4 regions of the Streptomyces sp. NPDC059009 genome follow, and region 2 is predicted to be linked to each of the others. Evidence: riboswitches for the same ligand, from Rfam matches in the RefSeq annotation. Region 2 holds a riboswitch; each other region holds the start of a gene.

Region 1 (3,900 bases), on a different contig from region 2:
TGTCGTCCGCCGCAGCGACGCCCAGCTCGCCTCCGCCCGCTCCATCGCGGAGGCCACCCAGCGCGCCGTCCTGCCGCTGCCGGACGCCCGGATCGGCGGGCTCGACATCGCCGCCCGCTACGAGGCCGCGCAGGCCGACGCCTTCATCGGCGGCGATCTGTACGCGGTGCAGGACACCCCGCAGGGCGTGCGGCTCATCGTGGGGGACGTGCGCGGCAAGGGGATGGGTGCGGTGGCCGCCGTCGCCGTCGTCATCGGGGCCTTCCGGGAGGCCGCCGAGCAGGAGAGCACCCTGGAGGCGGTGGCGCAGCGCCTGGAGCGGGCCCTCGCCCGGGAGGGCACGCGGCGCGACGGGCTCGACGCCTTCGAGGGGTTCACCACCGCCGTGCTCGCGGAGATCCCGCGCGGCCAGGACGTCGTACGGGTCATCAACCGGGGGCACCCGGAGCCGCTGGTGCTCCGGGGCGACGGGCGGATGTGTGTGCTCTCGCCGACGGAGCCCGCGCTGCCGCTCGGCATGGGCGAGTTGGGGAGCTGGCCGGACCGGGCGGACGAGACGGAGTTCGCGCCCGACTCGACGCTGCTGCTCTACACGGACGGCCTGTCGGAGGCGCGGGACGCGAACGGGGAGTTCTACGACCCGGCGGCCCGGCTCGGCGGCCGGATCTTCGCCGGCCCCGAGGGCCCGCACACGCTCCTCGCGACGCTCGCCGAGGAGGTGCGGGAGCACACGGGGGGCGGGGCGACGGACGACATGGCGCTGCTCGCGGTGCGCAGGCCGACGGCTGAGGAGGGCCCCGCCACGGCCGGCGGAGGGGACTCTGTCACGCCCCGTGACTGAACGGCGCCCCTCCGCTCAACAGCTGACAGAACGTCAGTGGAATGTGAAGGTCCGGTGGGCAAAATCCTGCGGTCAACTCGCCCTGGTCCGGACCCCGGTGTCCCAATAAGTACGGGCCAAAGGCGTTAATGATCAGTGGGAACAGCTTGGAATCACGCAGGGGTGTCTATTAACGTTCGATAACGCAGCGCGGTCGTCCCAGCCGGCACACGAGTCGGCTCCGTGCGCACACGCCTAATCCCGCAAGGGAGCCGGGGAACCACCAACTTGGGGTGAATCGGGCATCTGTGCCTCCGTGCCAGATGTTCGTAGGAGACCTTCCTGCTCCGAACCCGTCAGCTAACCCGGTAGGCGAGAAGGAAGGAAAGGAGTGCGCCCCAGTGGCGTCCAACCGGCCTGCCCCCCAAGCCGTGTACGTGCCGAATGACGACGACTTCGGCGGGTACGACGAGGAATCCTGGGAGGAGTGGAATCCGACCGAGGATTCCGTCCGCCCCGTCCGCGGCAGGCACCGTGTGCACAAGAAGGGCGGCGGGTTCGCCCGCAGCTCCACGGTCCTCGGCGTCGGCGTCATAGCCGCTGTCGGCGCGGGCGGCATCGCCACCGCGCAGGACGGCAAGTCGCCGGTCGCGATATCGATGCCCGACATACCGGGCGTGGACGCCGTCAAGGACTCGCTGCCGGAGGCCAAGTCCCTTCCGGGCGTGGGCTCTTTGATATCCGACTCGGACTCGTCCGAGCCCTCCGGCCCCGCGGCCGCCCCGCTCACCGGCGCCGGTGTCACCTCCCAGGACGCCGAGCAGGGCACCACCGACGCGGGCGAGGCCCTGCGCGCCCGCATCATGCAGCAGGCCGAGAACCAGCAGGACCAGGTCGACGACAAGGCCCAGGCGGCGGCCGAGGCGGCCGCCGTGAAGAAGGCCAACGAAGAGGCCAAGGCCACGCAGGACGCCGCCGAGGCGAAGGTCGCCGCCGCGAAGAAGAAGGCGGCCGAAGAGGCCAGGCGCAAGGCCGAGGAGGCCAAGCGCAAGGCGGAGGCCGAGCGCCTCGCCAAGCTCGCGAAGAGCTACACGCTCCCCGTCGCCTCGTACACCGTCACCGGCACCTTCGGGCAGCCCGGCTCCATGTGGTCCTCCGGCTACCACACGGGCCTCGACTTCGCCGCCCCCACGGGCACCCCGATCAAGGCCATCCACTCCGGCACCATCAAGGAAGCGGGCTGGGCCGGGGCGTACGGCTACCGCACGGTCCTGGAGCTGGACGACGGCACCGAGCTGTGGTTCTGCCACCAGTCCTCGCTCAACGTCAGCGCCGGGCAGAAGGTCCGCACCGGTGACGTCATCGGCCGCGTCGGCGCCACCGGCAACGTGACCGGGCCGCACCTGCACCTGGAGGTCCACCCGGGCGGCCAGTCCACCGGTGTCGACCCCGCCGCCTGGCTCCGCGACAAGGGCCTCACTCCCTGACGCCGCAGCGGTATGCGCTGAGCGGTAAGCGCTGAGCGGTAGGCAGTGGGCGGCGAGCGGTCATCCGTGCGCGGTACGCACTCCTGATCCCCGGCGGTCCTGGCGGCAACCCCCCGACGTCAGGGCTGCCGGTCCGGCATGCCCGCGAACGGCCGGGAAGAGTGTACGGAGCATGGAATTCCCTGATCCGTAAGGGCGTTGACGGAGTATGACTTCTCTTCGCACGCTCGGCTCTTCCGGCCTCGAGGTCTTCCCCCTCTCCCTCGGCGGCAACGTCTTCGGCTGGACGGCCGACGAGGCGCAGTCCTTCGCGGTGCTCGACGCCTACACCGCCGCGGGCGGCAACTTCATCGACACCGCCGACGCCTACTCGGCATGGGTGGAGGGCAACAAGGGCGGCGAGTCCGAGACCGTCATCGGCAACTGGCTGCGGGCGCGCGGCAGGCGCGACGACGTCGTGATCGCCACCAAGGTCTCCCGCCACCCCGAGTACATGGGCCTGCGCGCGGACAACATCAAGGCCGCCGCCGACGCCTCCCTGCGCCGCCTGGGCACCGACTACATCGACCTGTACTACACGCACTACGACGACCCGGACGTCCCGGTCGAGGAGATCGTCGGCACGCTCGACGAGCTGGTGACGGCGGGCAAGGTCCGCGAGATCGCCGCGTCGAACATCTCCCCCGAGCGGCTCCAGGAGTTCCTGGACTTCTCCGACCGCGAGGGCCTCGCCCGCTACGTGGCGCTGCAGCCGCACTACAACCTCGTCTCCCGCGACACGTACGAGGGCCCGCTCCAGGAAGTCGCGTCCCGCGCCGGCCTGGCCGCCGTCCCCTACTGGGCGCTCGCCTCCGGGTTCCTCACCGGCAAGTACCGCCCGGGCACGACGGTGGAGAGCCGGCGGGCGGCGGGCGCGGGCAAGCACGTCGGCACCGAGCGCGGCACGAAGGTGCTCGCCGCCCTCGACGAGATCGCCCTGGACCGCGGCGCCGAGGTCGCGACGGTCGCCCTCGCCTGGCTCGCCGCCCGGCCCACCGTGGCGGCGCCCATCGCCTCGGCGCGCACGGTGGAGCAGCTGCCCGCGCTGCTCGCGGTGGCGGACCTGGAGCTGACGGAGGCGGAGGTCGCGCGGCTCACGGAGGCGAGCGCCTGACGGAGGCCCGCGCCTGACGGAGGCCCTCGCCTGAAGGAGGCCCTCGCCTGACGGAAGCCCGCGCCTGAGGCCGGTGTTTCAGCCGCCCCGGTAAGGGTTCTTGTACGCGGGATCGTTGTACGAGGGGTGGGGCGCCGTCGGCTGCCCGTACGGGTATCCGTACGGCGGGCCGCCCTGCGCGGGGAACCCGTACGGCGCGCCCTGCACCGGCATCCCGTACGGCGGCGGCACCCGGACCGGCGCCGTGGCCTGCGCCGCGTACGCGAGGGCGGGGCGCGCCACCTCGCGGCGCTCCCAGAGCGCGTGCAGCAACTCCCGCTCCCGTACGACGAAGTCGGCGCCCGCCCGGCCGCGGCGGCCCCGATGGCGCAGGAACGCCAGCGACGTCGCGTGCGCCTCGTACCGCGCGACCGTGCGGGCCGCCTGCTTGCCGAAGGTGT
Region 2 (3,900 bases):
CGGGCCACCCGTACCACCACACGCCGATCGGTTCGATGGCCGACCTGGACGCGGCCACCCTGGAGGACGCGCGGAACTTCTTCCGTACGTACTACGCGCCCAACAACGCCGTCCTGTCCGTCGTCGGCGACATCGACCCGGAGCAGACGCTCGCCTGGGTCGAGAAGTACTTCGGCTCCATCCCCGGGCACGACGGCAAGCAGCCGCCCCGCGACGGCAGCCTTCCGGAGCGCATCGGCGAGGAGCTGCGCGAGGTCGTCGAGGAGGAGGTCCCGGCGCGCGCCCTGATGGCCGCCTACCGGCTGCCGCAGGACGGCACGCGCGCGTGCGACGCGGCCGACCTGGCGCTCACGGTCCTCGGCAGCGGCGAGTCCTCCCGGCTCTACAACCGGCTGGTGCGCCGCGACCGCACGGCCGTGGCCGCCGGTTTCGGCCTGCTGCGCCTCGCCGGGGCGCCCTCGCTCGGCTGGCTGGACGTGAAGACCTCCGGAGACGTCGAGGTCCCCGTCATCGAGGCCGCCGTCGACGAGGAGCTGGCCCGCTTCGCCGAGGAGGGTCCCACCGCCGAGGAGATGGAGCGCGCCCAGGCGCAGTTGGAGCGCGAGTGGCTCGACCGGCTCGGCACCGTCGCGGGCCGCGCCGACGAACTGTGCAGATTCGCCGTCCTGTTCGGCGACCCGCAGCTGGCTCTCACCGCCGTGCAGCGAGTCCTGGACGTCACCGCGGCAGAGGTCCAGGAGGTCGCCAAGGCCCGCCTGCGCCCCGACAACCGCGCGGTGCTCGTGTACGAACCCGTGTCCGCCGCCGACGAGGCCGCAGAGGAAGAGGAGGCGGCGAAGTGACCGAGTCCGCACCGCACACCACGACCCAGTCCGCACCGCTCGCCGCGATGGATTTCCACCAGCAGCCCCAGGCAGGCACGGCCAAGCCCTGGGCCTTCCCGGCCCCCGAGCGCGCCACCCTGGGCAACGGCCTGACGGTGCTGCGCTGCCACCGCCCCGGCCAGCAGGTCGTCGCCGTCGAGATCCACCTCGACGCGCCCCTGGAGGCCGAGCCCGCCGGACTCGACGGCGTGGCCACGATCATGGCGCGGGCCTTCGCCGAGGGCACCGACAAGCACTCCGCCGAGGAGTTCGCGGCCGAACTGGACCGCTGCGGCGCGACGTTGGACGCGCACGCGGACCACCCCGGCGTGCGCGTCTCCCTCGAAGTGCCCGTCTCCCGCCTTCCGAAGGCCCTCGGTCTGCTCGCCGACGCCCTGCGCGCCCCCGCCTTCGCGGACAGCGAGATCGAGCGCCTCGTCCGCAACCGCCTGGACGAGATCCCGCACGAGGCCGCGAACCCGGCCCGGCGCGCCGCCAAGGAGCTCTCCCGGCAGCTCTTCCCGGCGACCTCGCGCATGTCGCGTCCCCGTCAGGGCACCGAGGAGACGGTCTCCGGCATCGACTCGGCGGCGGTACGCGCCTTCTACGAGAAGCACGTTCGCCCCGCCACGGCGACCGCCGTCGTCGTGGGCGACCTCTCCGGGACGGACCTCGACGCGCTCCTCGCGGACACCGTGGGCGCCTGGACGGGCGACACGGCGGAGCCGTACCCCGTGCCCGCGGTGAGCGCCGACGACACCGGCCGCGTGGTCGTCGTCGACCGCCCCGGAGCCGTCCAGACGCAGCTCCTCATCGGCCGTGTCGGCGCCGACCGGCACGACCGCGTGTGGGCCGCCCAGATCCTCGGCACCTACTGCCTGGGCGGCACCCTCACCTCGCGTCTGGACCGGGTCCTGCGCGAGGAGAAGGGATACACCTACGGAGTGCGGGCGTTCAGCCAGGTGCTGCGCTCGACCGCGCCCTCGTCCTCGGAGGGGGCCGGCGGCGTCGCCATGCTCGCCATCAGCGGCTCCGTGGACACCCCGAACACCGGCCCGGCCCTCGACGACCTGTGGAAGGTCCTGCGCACCCTCGCCGCGGAGGGCCTCACGGACGCCGAGCGCGACGTCGCCGTGCAGAACCTGGTGGGGGTCGCCCCGCTCAAGTACGAGACGGCGGCGGCCGTCGCGGCCACGCTCGCCGACCAGGTCGAGCAGCACCTCCAGGACGACTTCCAGGCCCAGCTGTACCGGCAGTTGGCCGCGACGGGCACCGTGGAGGCCACCGCGGCCGTCGTGAGCGCCTTCCCGCAGGACCGCCTGGTGACCGTGCTCGTCGGGGACGCCGCGCAGATCGAGGAGCCCGTCAGGGCCCTCGGGATCGGTGAAGTGACGGTTGTCACGGGCTAGATGAACGGGCGGTCGCCGCCGAGGCGACCTCCGCAGGGCTCAGGACCCCGGTGACAGGACATGTCACCGGGGTCCTCATATGTCCGAATTAGTAGAGAGGTTGCCTGTCTGCCCTGTGGCGTGCGCTACAAAAGCCGTCTTCTGTTTGTCGATTGAAAGATGTCCCGTTTAGCGTCGGTCCGACTGTTCGTCACGCAGTACGCCGCACCCGCGGCACCGGACAGTCATCGCCGAGTCCCCGTACGGCGCGAGCCAGGGGAGCCGGGGACCCACATGTCCCCCTGGGGTGAATCGGGCACCTTGCCGCGAGGCGAGGGATCCGTAGGAGACCTTCCTGCTCCGAACCCGTCAGCTAACCCGGTAGGCGAGAGGGAAGGAAAGGATCAGCCGCTTCATGGCGTTCACCCGTGCCACCGGGAAGCACCGTCGTCCGAGCCGTCTCACCCGTACGACCGCGCAAGTAGCGGGTGTCGCCGCGATCACCACGACCGGTGTCATCGGAGGGCTCGCCGCTCCGGCGCTCGCCGCCGACGAGGCGCCCGTCGAGCACACCGGCTTCACCCAGGCCATCTCCGTCGGCGACTCGCTCGCCGACAGCATCGACGCGCAGGCCACCGCTCAGAAGGAAGCCGCCGACGCCGCCGCTGCCGCGAAGAAGGCCGAAGAGGCCGCCAAGAAGAAGGCCGCCGAGGCGAAGCGCGCGGCCGAGGCGAAGGCCAAGAAGGAGCGCGAGGCCAAGGAGCGCGCCGCCCGTGAGGCCGAGCGCAAGCGCCTGAACCGCTTCGTCTCCCCGATCGCCGGCTCGTACGTCTCGACCGCCTACAAGGCGAGCAGCGGCCTGTGGTCCTCCGGCAGCCACACCGGCATCGACTTCCACGCCGCGTCCGGTACGTCGGTCCACTCCGTCGGCTCGGGCACCGTCGTCGAGGCCGGCTGGGGCGGCGCCTACGGCAACAACGTCGTGATCAAGATGAACGACGGCACGTACACCCAGTACGGACACATGTCCTCCATCGGTGTCTCCGTCGGCCAGACGGTCACCCCCGGACAGCAGATAGGTCTCTCCGGAGCGACCGGCAACGTCACCGGCCCGCACCTCCACTTCGAGGCCCGCACCTCCCCGGACTACGGCTCGGACATCGACCCCGTCGCCTACCTCCGCTCGCACGGCATCAACGTCTGACGGCCACCGCGCACCCCGAAAGCCCCGGCTCGCCCACCGCGAGCCGGGGCTTCGCCGTTCCGGGCCCCCGAGCCTCGGAGCCTTGGCCAAAAGAAATCCATGGATTCCCGGTCGCCGTCGGAAATTCCGCGGCTCTGCAATAGAGTTGACGAGCGAGCGTCAATCGACCGCGTTTCGCGGGGATTAAGGCGGAGGTCCGGTCATGCGCATTCCCGCGCACTCGGTATGCACGGCCATTCGGGACGACATCGTGTCGGGTGTCTACGAACGGGGCGGCCGACTCACCGAGGATCTGCTCGCGCGTCGCTACGGAGTCTCCCGCGTCCCCGTGCGCGAGGCGCTGCGCACCCTGGAGGCCGAGGGCTTCGTCGTCACGCGCAGGCACGCGGGCGCGTGCGTCGCCGAACCCACCGAGCAGGAGGCCGCCGACCTCCTGGAGGTCCGC
Region 3 (3,900 bases), on a different contig from region 2:
GAACGGTCGTCACCGTCGCCCCCGTCAGGCCCCTGCTCTCGTCGTCGCGGCGGGGGTCGCCGGATCTGCCATCGCCATCCCGCTGCTCGGCGCCACCAGTGCGAGCGCCGCGGACGCCGCGACCTGGGACCGGCTCGCGGAGTGCGAGAGCGGTGCCTCCTGGAGCGCCAACGAGGGCAACGGCTATTACGGCGGGCTGCAGTTCTCGCAGGAGGTCTGGGAGAACTACGGCGGTCTCGACTACGCGCCGAGCGCCGACCAGGCCAGCCGCTCCCAGCAGATCGCCGTCGGCGAGAAGGTGCTGAAGGACCAGGGCCCCGACGCCTGGCCGAGCTGCTCCGCGGTGGCCGGACTCACTCAGGACGGCACCGCCCCGGACGTCGACCCGGGCGCTCCCACTCCGGTGCCCACCGACTCCTCGGACCCGTCTGACGCCCCGTCCGACCCCTCGTCGGAGACCCCCGGCGGCAGTGACAGCGGCAGCGACGGTGGCGACACGCCCGGCGGTGGTGACTCCGCCGGAGACAAGAATCACGACGAGCCGGGCAACACGGACGAGACGTCCAAGCCGTCCGACGACGCCTCGAAGCCCTCCGAGGGTTCCGCCGAGCCCTCCGACGGTGCCTCCGAGCCCGCGGACGACGGGGCCGAGCCGTCCCCGTCCAAGCCCTCCGGGAGCGAGGGCGGCGAGGGCAGCGAGGACCCGGACAAGTCCGGCCAGGACGGGCCCACTTCCCCCGGCGACGACGAGGCCGGCCCCGCGCCCGCCCCGTCCGACTCCACGCCCTCCAGCGGCGGCCGCCACCGCGGCGGGCACGCCGACGAGGGGGCCCACGACGGCGCCAAGGACCGCTCGGGGCGCCACGCCTCCCGCGGGCAGTCGCGCGACAAGGACGCGGCCGACGGCACCTACACGGTCCGCCCTGGGGACAGCCTCTCGGCGATCGCCGACGACCTTGACGTGCACGGCGGATGGCCCGCCCTCTACGACGGCAACAAGAAGGCCGTCGGAGCCGACCCGGACCTCATCCTTCCCGGTCAGCGCCTCGATCTGGGCGAAAAGTAAGGGAAGTTGACGGTAGGCACCCGGCCTCCTTATTCGTAAATGTCCGGTTTGGCGCGAGTGAGAGATGGGTCTCAGAAGCCCTGATCGTCTTTGAAATTCCGGGGATCGCGTGCCTACGGTCATCACCGCTCGCCACTGCGGGCCCCGCCGGTCGGTACGCCGAATCCTGCCAACCGCCGGACGGGAACAGTCGTCGCGTCAAGCGCCGTAGGCAGGAGCGGGGGACCCAAGGTTTGCGCCGGGCCCACCCGGACGGTGGCTCAACACATGAGCCGCCGGACGGGGTTGGGAACGGCTAGGGGTTAAGTCGCGCTCAAGGAAGCGCGGCCGGGCACTCACTGGCCCGAACCCGACAGCTCACCTCGCAGGCGTCGGTGAGGGGATCTAACTCATGCTGCGTTCCAGCAAGGGCAAGCACCGTCGTCCGTCCAAGGCCACCCGCGTCGTCACGCTCGCCGGTGTCACCGGCGTCGCCGCCGCCGCCCCGCTGATGGCGGCCGGCTCCGCCTCCGCCGCCACCGGCTCCGAGTGGGACGCCGTCGCCCAGTGCGAGTCCGGCGGCAACTGGTCCATCAACACCGGCAACGGCTACCAGGGCGGCCTGCAGTTCTCGCCGTCGACCTGGTCCGCCTACGGCGGCACCAAGTACGCGCCCACCGCCGACAAGGCGTCCAAGGCCCAGCAGATCGAGATCGGCGAGAAGGTCCTCGCGGGCCAGGGCAAGGGTGCCTGGCCGAGCTGTGGCGTCGGCCTCTCCAACGCCTCGTACAGCGGTGGCGGCTCCACCGAGCAGCAGCAGCCGCAGCAGCAGGCCCCGAAGCCGAAGCCGAAGCCGCAGCCGCAGGCCGAGCGCACCGAGCAGGCCCCGCAGCAGCAGCAGAAGCCGCAGGCCCAGCCGCAGCAGACCGCCCCGAAGTCCGACTCGAAGAAGACCGTCGAGACCCCGACCGGCAAGACGGTCAAGAAGGGCGACGGCGAGTACAAGGTCAAGAAGGGCGACACGCTCTCCAAGATCGCCGAGTCGCACCACGTCAAGGGCGGCTGGCAGAAGGTCTACAAGCTCAACGGCGACATCATCGACGACGCCGACTTCATCTACCCGGGCCAGCAGCTGCACCTCAGCTGAGGCTGAGGCGAGCCGCACCTCAGTGAGCTGAGGCGGCCCTCCCGCCCTGACCTGCCGCAGGGCACCCCCGTCCCCACGGGCTCCCCGCCCCGGTGCGCGTATCCCCCGTACGCACCGGGGCGGGGGCATGTCCGGGCACCCGTCCGACCCCCGGCCCGGCCCCCTTGTTCGCTACTAGCGAGTAGAGAAGATGGGCTTACGCCCTGATTCCAAGGTATTTGGGCCCCTGTTCGTCCCAGGAGGCGGGCGGTCGGCTGGCCGAAGCTCCGGAGCCCGTTAGGCTCAGGAGACGCAGGGCCAAAGCGACCCCGCGTACCGCGCGTACTCGCGTCACATCCCAGAAGGAGATGCTCGTGCCGTCCATCGACGTCGTCGTAGCCCGGGAAATCCTGGACTCCCGAGGCAACCCCACGGTCGAGGTCGAGGTCGGCCTCGACGACGGCAGCACGGGTCGTGCTGCTGTCCCGTCCGGCGCCTCCACCGGTGCCTTCGAGGCCATCGAGCTCCGTGACGGTGACCCCAACCGCTACCAGGGCAAGGGTGTCGAGAAGGCCGTCCTCGCCGTCATCGAGCAGATCGGCCCGGAGCTCGTCGGCTACGACGCCACCGAGCAGCGCCTGATCGACCAGGCCATGTTCGACCTGGACGCCACCGACAACAAGGGCTCGCTCGGCGCCAACGCCATCCTCGGCGTCTCGCTCGCCGTCGCGCACGCCGCCTCCGAGGCGTCCGACCTGCCGCTGTTCCGCTACCTCGGTGGCCCGAACGCGCACCTGCTGCCCGTCCCGATGATGAACATCCTGAACGGCGGGTCGCACGCCGACTCGAACGTCGACATCCAGGAGTTCATGATCGCCCCGATCGGCGCGGAGTCCTTCTCCGAGGCCCTGCGCTGGGGCACCGAGGTCTACCACACCCTCAAGAAGGTCCTGAAGGACAAGGGTCTGTCCACCGGCCTCGGCGACGAGGGCGGCTTCGCCCCGAACCTGGACTCCAACCGCGCCGCGCTCGACCTCATCCTCGAGGCCATCAAGCAGGCCGGCTACGTCCCCGGCGAGCAGATCGCCCTGGCGCTCGACGTCGCCGCGTCCGAGTTCTACAAGGACGGCAAGTACGAGTTCGAGGGCAAGTCCCGCTCGGCCGCCGAGATGACCGAGTACTACGAGGAGCTCGTCTCCGCGTACCCGCTCGTCTCCATCGAGGACCCGCTGTTCGAGGACGACTGGGCCGGCTGGAACGTCATCACCGAGAAGCTGGGCGAGAAGGTCCAGCTGGTCGGCGACGACCTGTTCGTCACCAACCCGGAGCGCCTGGCCCGCGGCATCGAGGAGAACTCGGCCAACGCCCTGCTCGTCAAGGTCAACCAGATCGGCTCGCTGACCGAGACGCTGGACGCCGTCGAGATGGCCCAGCGCAACGGCTTCAAGTGCATGATGTCCCACCGCTCCGGCGAGACCGAGGACGTCACCATCGCCGACCTGGCCGTCGCCACCAACTGCGGCCAGATCAAGACCGGCGCCCCGGCCCGCTCCGAGCGCGTCGCCAAGTACAACCAGCTCCTGCGCATCGAGGAGATCCTCGACGACGCCGCGGTCTACGCCGGCCGCAGCGCCTTCCCGCGCTTCAAGGGCTGATCCCCCGGGGCTACGCGCTAGCCCGTCGTACGTACGTCCCCGTACTCGGTCCCGTACCGTGTGCGGGGACGTCC
Region 4 (3,900 bases), on a different contig from region 2:
CCGCACTCACCAGGGCGCACACCAGCGCGTAGCCGGGAGTCTCGACGAGGACGGAGGGTGTGGCGCCCGCGCGGGCGAGGGCCGACTCCACCACCGTCCGGTACGGGTGCGAGGGCGCCATGCTGATCAGGGGCTGCCCGGCGAGCTCGGCCAGCGGCAGTCGCGCGGACCCGCTCGACAGCACCTGCCCCGGCGCGGTCACCAGGACCAACTCCTCGACCAGCACGGTCTCTTGGCCCACCGAAGCGGGCAACTGCGGTGGCTCCGCGGGCTGGTAGTAGTGGGTGAGGGCGAGGTCCACCTCGCCCTCCGCCACCGCCGCGATGCCGAGCGGCGGTTCATAGCCCGTGACGGTCAGCTCCACGTCCGGGTGGGCGCGCCGGAACGCGGTCAGGGCGGGCGGCAGCAGATGGATGCCCGCGGTCGTGAACGTGCCGAGCCGGAGCCGCCCGCCGGAGAGCCCCGCCACCTGCGCCAGCTCGTGCCGCGCCCGCTCCATCTCGTCGAGCACCCGCCGGGCCCGCGCGAGAAGGAGCTCGCCCGCACCCGTCAGCCGCGCCCCGCGGTGGTGGCGCACCAACAGGGCGGCGCCCGCCTCCCGCTCGAGCTTGGCGAGCTGCTGGGAGAGCGCGGGCACGGTGTAGCCGAGGCGCTCGGCGGCCCGGGTGATCGAACCGGCCTCGGAGACGGCGACGAGGGCGGCGAGGCGCGTCGGGTCGTACATGGGGAATTTCCTCGGCCGGGCTGAGCCTAAACGACTGCTTAAGTCAGACCCAGGATATTCCACATACCTGCTGAAGGCCCGGTCCAGGCACTCTGGGCCCCATGGACGCACAACTGCTCGCCTTCACCGGCCTCGCCGCCGCGCTCGTCGCCATGCCCGGCGCCGACTTCGCCGTCGTGGTGCGGCACGCCCTCGTCTCCCGCCGCTCCGGCGCCGTCTGCGCGCTCGGCATCGCGGCCGGGCTGCTCGTGCACACGGCGCTCGCGGTCGCGGGGGTCGCGGCGGTCCTCGCGTCCGTACCGGCGCTGTTCCGCGCGCTCCAACTGGTGGGCGGCGCCTATGTGCTGTACCTGGGGGTGCGGGCGCTCGAAGGGTGGGTGCGGACGCGCGGGACGGCGCGGGCACAGGCTCCGGACGCCGTGGCGGTGACGGATGTGCGGGGCGGGCTGCGCGAGGGCTTCCTCACCAACGCCCTGAACCCGAAGGCGTCGCTCACCTTCCTCAGCGTGCTGCCGCAGTTCGTGCCCGACGGCAGCCCGGCGATGCCCCGCACCCTGCTGCTCGCGGCGATCGTGGTGGCGCTCGCCGTGCTGTGGTTCCAGGCGGTGGCCCTCCTGGTGGACCGGCTCGGGGCCTGGCTGCGGCGGCCGCGCACCGCCCGCGCCATCGAGGGCCTCACCGGCACCGCGCTCGTCGCCCTCGGTCTGGCCCTGCTGTGCGAACCGCTCCTCGGCTGAGGCGCACCGATCCCCGGCGGACCGGCCGCGACGAGCGGCCCGCGCGCCGCACCAGCCGCGGCAGCACGCCCCACAGCGCGCCGCACATCAGGAGCGTCCCGGCGCCCGCGCCCACCCCGGCCGCCCGGCCCGCCGTCACGTCGACGACGAGCAGCACCGCCCCGCCGAGGGCGAGCACGAGCACGCCCATGCCGACCCCGGCGAGCCGGGAGGAGACCCGTACCACCAGCGGCTTGGCACCCTGGCGGAACAGCGCGCGGTGCAGGGCGGCGGGCGCCGTGAAGAGGGCGGCGGCCAGCACCGCGAGCAGCAGCGTGACGACGTACGTGCCGCGCTGCACGGTGTCGAGCGACGGGAAGCGCGGGGTGAACGCGAGCGACAGCAGGAACGCGAAGAGGATCTGGACGCCGGTCTGGGTGACCCTCAACTCCTGGAGCAGCTCGGAGAAATTGCGGTCGGCCCGCTGAAGTGGCGTCTCGTCGCGGGCCGTACAGAGGTGGCGGGCGGGCATGGCACACGAGTAGCCGCGCCCGCCCGCCTCAACCGTCCACGGGGACACGGGCTCCGCGGACGGGGGGGAGAACAGGGAGATCAGCGCACCCTGCCGTACCAGACGCTCTTGGTCCAGATCTTCTGCTTGCGCACCACGTCACCCGTCTTCGGCGAGTGCCAGATCTTGCCGCCGCCGGCGTAGATCCCGACGTGGTAGACGCTCCGGCCCGAGTGGAAGAACACGAGGTCGCCGGGGGCCCGCCGGGACTTCGAGATGTGGCGGGTCTTGTTGTACTGCTGCGCGGCGGTGCGCGGCAGCTTCTTGCCGGCCTTCTTGAACGAGTACAGCGTCAGGCCCGAGCAGTCGAACCGGTTCGGCCCGACCGCCCCATAGCGGTACGGAGAGCCCTTCTTGGAGGCCGCTACCTTGAGCGCTTTCGATGCGTGCGTGGCCGCTTGTGCGTCGCTTGCGAGGCCGGGAGCCACGATGGTCCCGCCCACCGCCGCGAGCGTCAGTGCCGACGCGGCGCCGGCCCTGGTGAGCAACGGAACACGATTCAGCGCAGTCATGCGCAACCCTTCGTCAACCGCCTGTGAAGGATGACCTGTCGGATTCGGGCTGGCGAAGTTGCCCGGCCGCGGTGTGCGGCTTCACCCCAAGGGCCGTCCGGATCAAGCCCGGTGGCCCGTCGTGCCTGGGTCCTCCACTCCTGCCGATGCATTCTTCGTCGACCGGTCATCCGGGCAGCGGCAGGACTCGGCGTCCGCCCGGACCGCCCCGCCGCGGTGGCGGGGGCTTGTCGTCGAAAGGGATCTTGACCCGTCAACCCCGAGAATTCCGAGCCGAATCGGCAGTTTGTGAGGCTCCTCACGACTGACCTGTTCGGGTGGACAGCGGTGAATGGGGGAAATCGGCGCGACGGCGGAGCATCGCTCGACCAGCACCGGAATCACGTATTCCGGTGTGCGCGTACAAACCTTGCGCAACTCTGGACCGCGTCCGGGCCGACGCCCGCCTACGCTGATCAGGGGACCACGTCTGGTCCGTTTCACGCCGCGACCGGACGGCGCGGCGCGGGGCGCGCGGCGCTCAATGGGCCGCGCGCCGACCGTCGACGGGCCCTCAACCCCCGTTCGGTGGCGGCACGGTGACGCGCTGTGACCGCCGTTCGCCGTCCAGCACCCGCAGGGCCTGGGCGAGCGTCGAGGCGTGCACCTCGCTCTCGCCGCGCTGGTGCATCAGGGCCAGCGCGTCCCGCAGTTGGGTCGCCTTGCCGACCAGCGCCTGGGCGGCGCGCAGTCCGCCGTACGTGGTGGTGGAGCGGGCCGGGTTGATGCGGCCGAGGAGGTCCACGGCCTCCAGGTAGCGGTCGATCAACTCGCCCTCGGCGCGCGTCAGCGCGGGCAGCGGCGGCAGTTCGGGCAGCATGCGCGGCTCACCTCGCGCCCGGCGTGGCGCCCTGCGCACCCCGGCGGCCCGGGACGACCCGGTCCACGAGTCCGTACGCGACGGCCTCGTGCGCGTCCAGGATCTTGTCCCGCTCGATGTCGGCGGCGACCCGCTCGGGGCTCTGCCCGGTGTGCCGGACGAGCAGCTCCTCCAAGAGGGCGCGGGTGCGCAGCAGTTCGTCGGCCTGGATCACCAGGTCCGAGGTCTGCCCCTGGATCGGCTCGGTGACCGTGGGCTGGTGGATCAGGACCCGGGAGCCGGGCAGCAGGGACCGCTTGCCCGGCGTGCCCGCGGCCAGCAGGACCGCGGCGGTGCCGGCGGCCTGGCCCAGGCAGACCGTCTCCACGTCGCAGGAGACGTACTGGAGCGTGTCGTAGATCGCGGTCATCGCGCTGAACGAGCCGCCGGGGGAGTTGATGTAGAGCGAGATGTCCCGGTCCGGCGTCTGGTGCTCCAGGTACATGAACTGCGCCATCACGTCGTTGGCCGAGGTGTCG

Evidence for each region. A riboswitch is a leader RNA that binds a small molecule or an ion and turns the genes downstream of it on or off. The one in region 2 is predicted to bind cyclic di-AMP.
Region 1: another riboswitch for cyclic di-AMP. It lies ahead of ACFWYM_RS01850 (M23 family metallopeptidase); the one in region 2 lies ahead of ACFWYM_RS20020 (M23 family metallopeptidase).
Region 3: another riboswitch for cyclic di-AMP. It lies ahead of ACFWYM_RS22955 (transglycosylase family protein); the one in region 2 lies ahead of ACFWYM_RS20020 (M23 family metallopeptidase).
Region 4: another riboswitch for cyclic di-AMP. It lies ahead of ACFWYM_RS37570 (C40 family peptidase); the one in region 2 lies ahead of ACFWYM_RS20020 (M23 family metallopeptidase).

The regions. Positions count from the first base shown of each region.
Region 1 is NZ_JBHYJB010000002.1:8,565-12,464, reverse strand. It holds gene ACFWYM_RS01855 (PP2C family protein-serine/threonine phosphatase) at 1-841, shown strand, start outside; cyclic di-AMP (ydaO/yuaA leader) riboswitch at 1,063-1,210, shown strand; gene ACFWYM_RS01850 (M23 family metallopeptidase) at 1,222-2,307, shown strand; gene ACFWYM_RS01845 (aldo/keto reductase) at 2,516-3,460, shown strand; gene ACFWYM_RS01840 (PrsW family intramembrane metalloprotease) at 3,539-3,900, opposite strand, start outside.
Region 2 is NZ_JBHYJB010000019.1:14,841-18,740, reverse strand. It holds gene ACFWYM_RS20030 (M16 family metallopeptidase) at 1-842, shown strand, start outside; gene ACFWYM_RS20025 (M16 family metallopeptidase) at 890-2,272, shown strand; cyclic di-AMP (ydaO/yuaA leader) riboswitch at 2,491-2,654, shown strand; gene ACFWYM_RS20020 (M23 family metallopeptidase) at 2,667-3,455, shown strand; gene ACFWYM_RS20015 (GntR family transcriptional regulator) at 3,658-3,900, shown strand, end outside.
Region 3 is NZ_JBHYJB010000023.1:49,765-53,664, forward strand. It holds gene ACFWYM_RS22950 (transglycosylase family protein) at 1-1,066, shown strand, start outside; cyclic di-AMP (ydaO/yuaA leader) riboswitch at 1,260-1,452, shown strand; gene ACFWYM_RS22955 (transglycosylase family protein) at 1,458-2,192, shown strand; gene eno (phosphopyruvate hydratase) at 2,540-3,826, shown strand.
Region 4 is NZ_JBHYJB010000050.1:6,776-10,675, forward strand. It holds gene ACFWYM_RS37555 (LysR family transcriptional regulator) at 1-724, opposite strand, end outside; gene ACFWYM_RS37560 (LysE family translocator) at 826-1,461, shown strand; gene ACFWYM_RS37565 (DUF6328 family protein) at 1,400-1,972, opposite strand; gene ACFWYM_RS37570 (C40 family peptidase) at 2,053-2,523, opposite strand; cyclic di-AMP (ydaO/yuaA leader) riboswitch at 2,527-2,694, opposite strand; gene ACFWYM_RS37575 (hypothetical protein) at 3,077-3,382, opposite strand; gene ACFWYM_RS37580 (ATP-dependent Clp protease proteolytic subunit) at 3,390-3,900, opposite strand, start outside.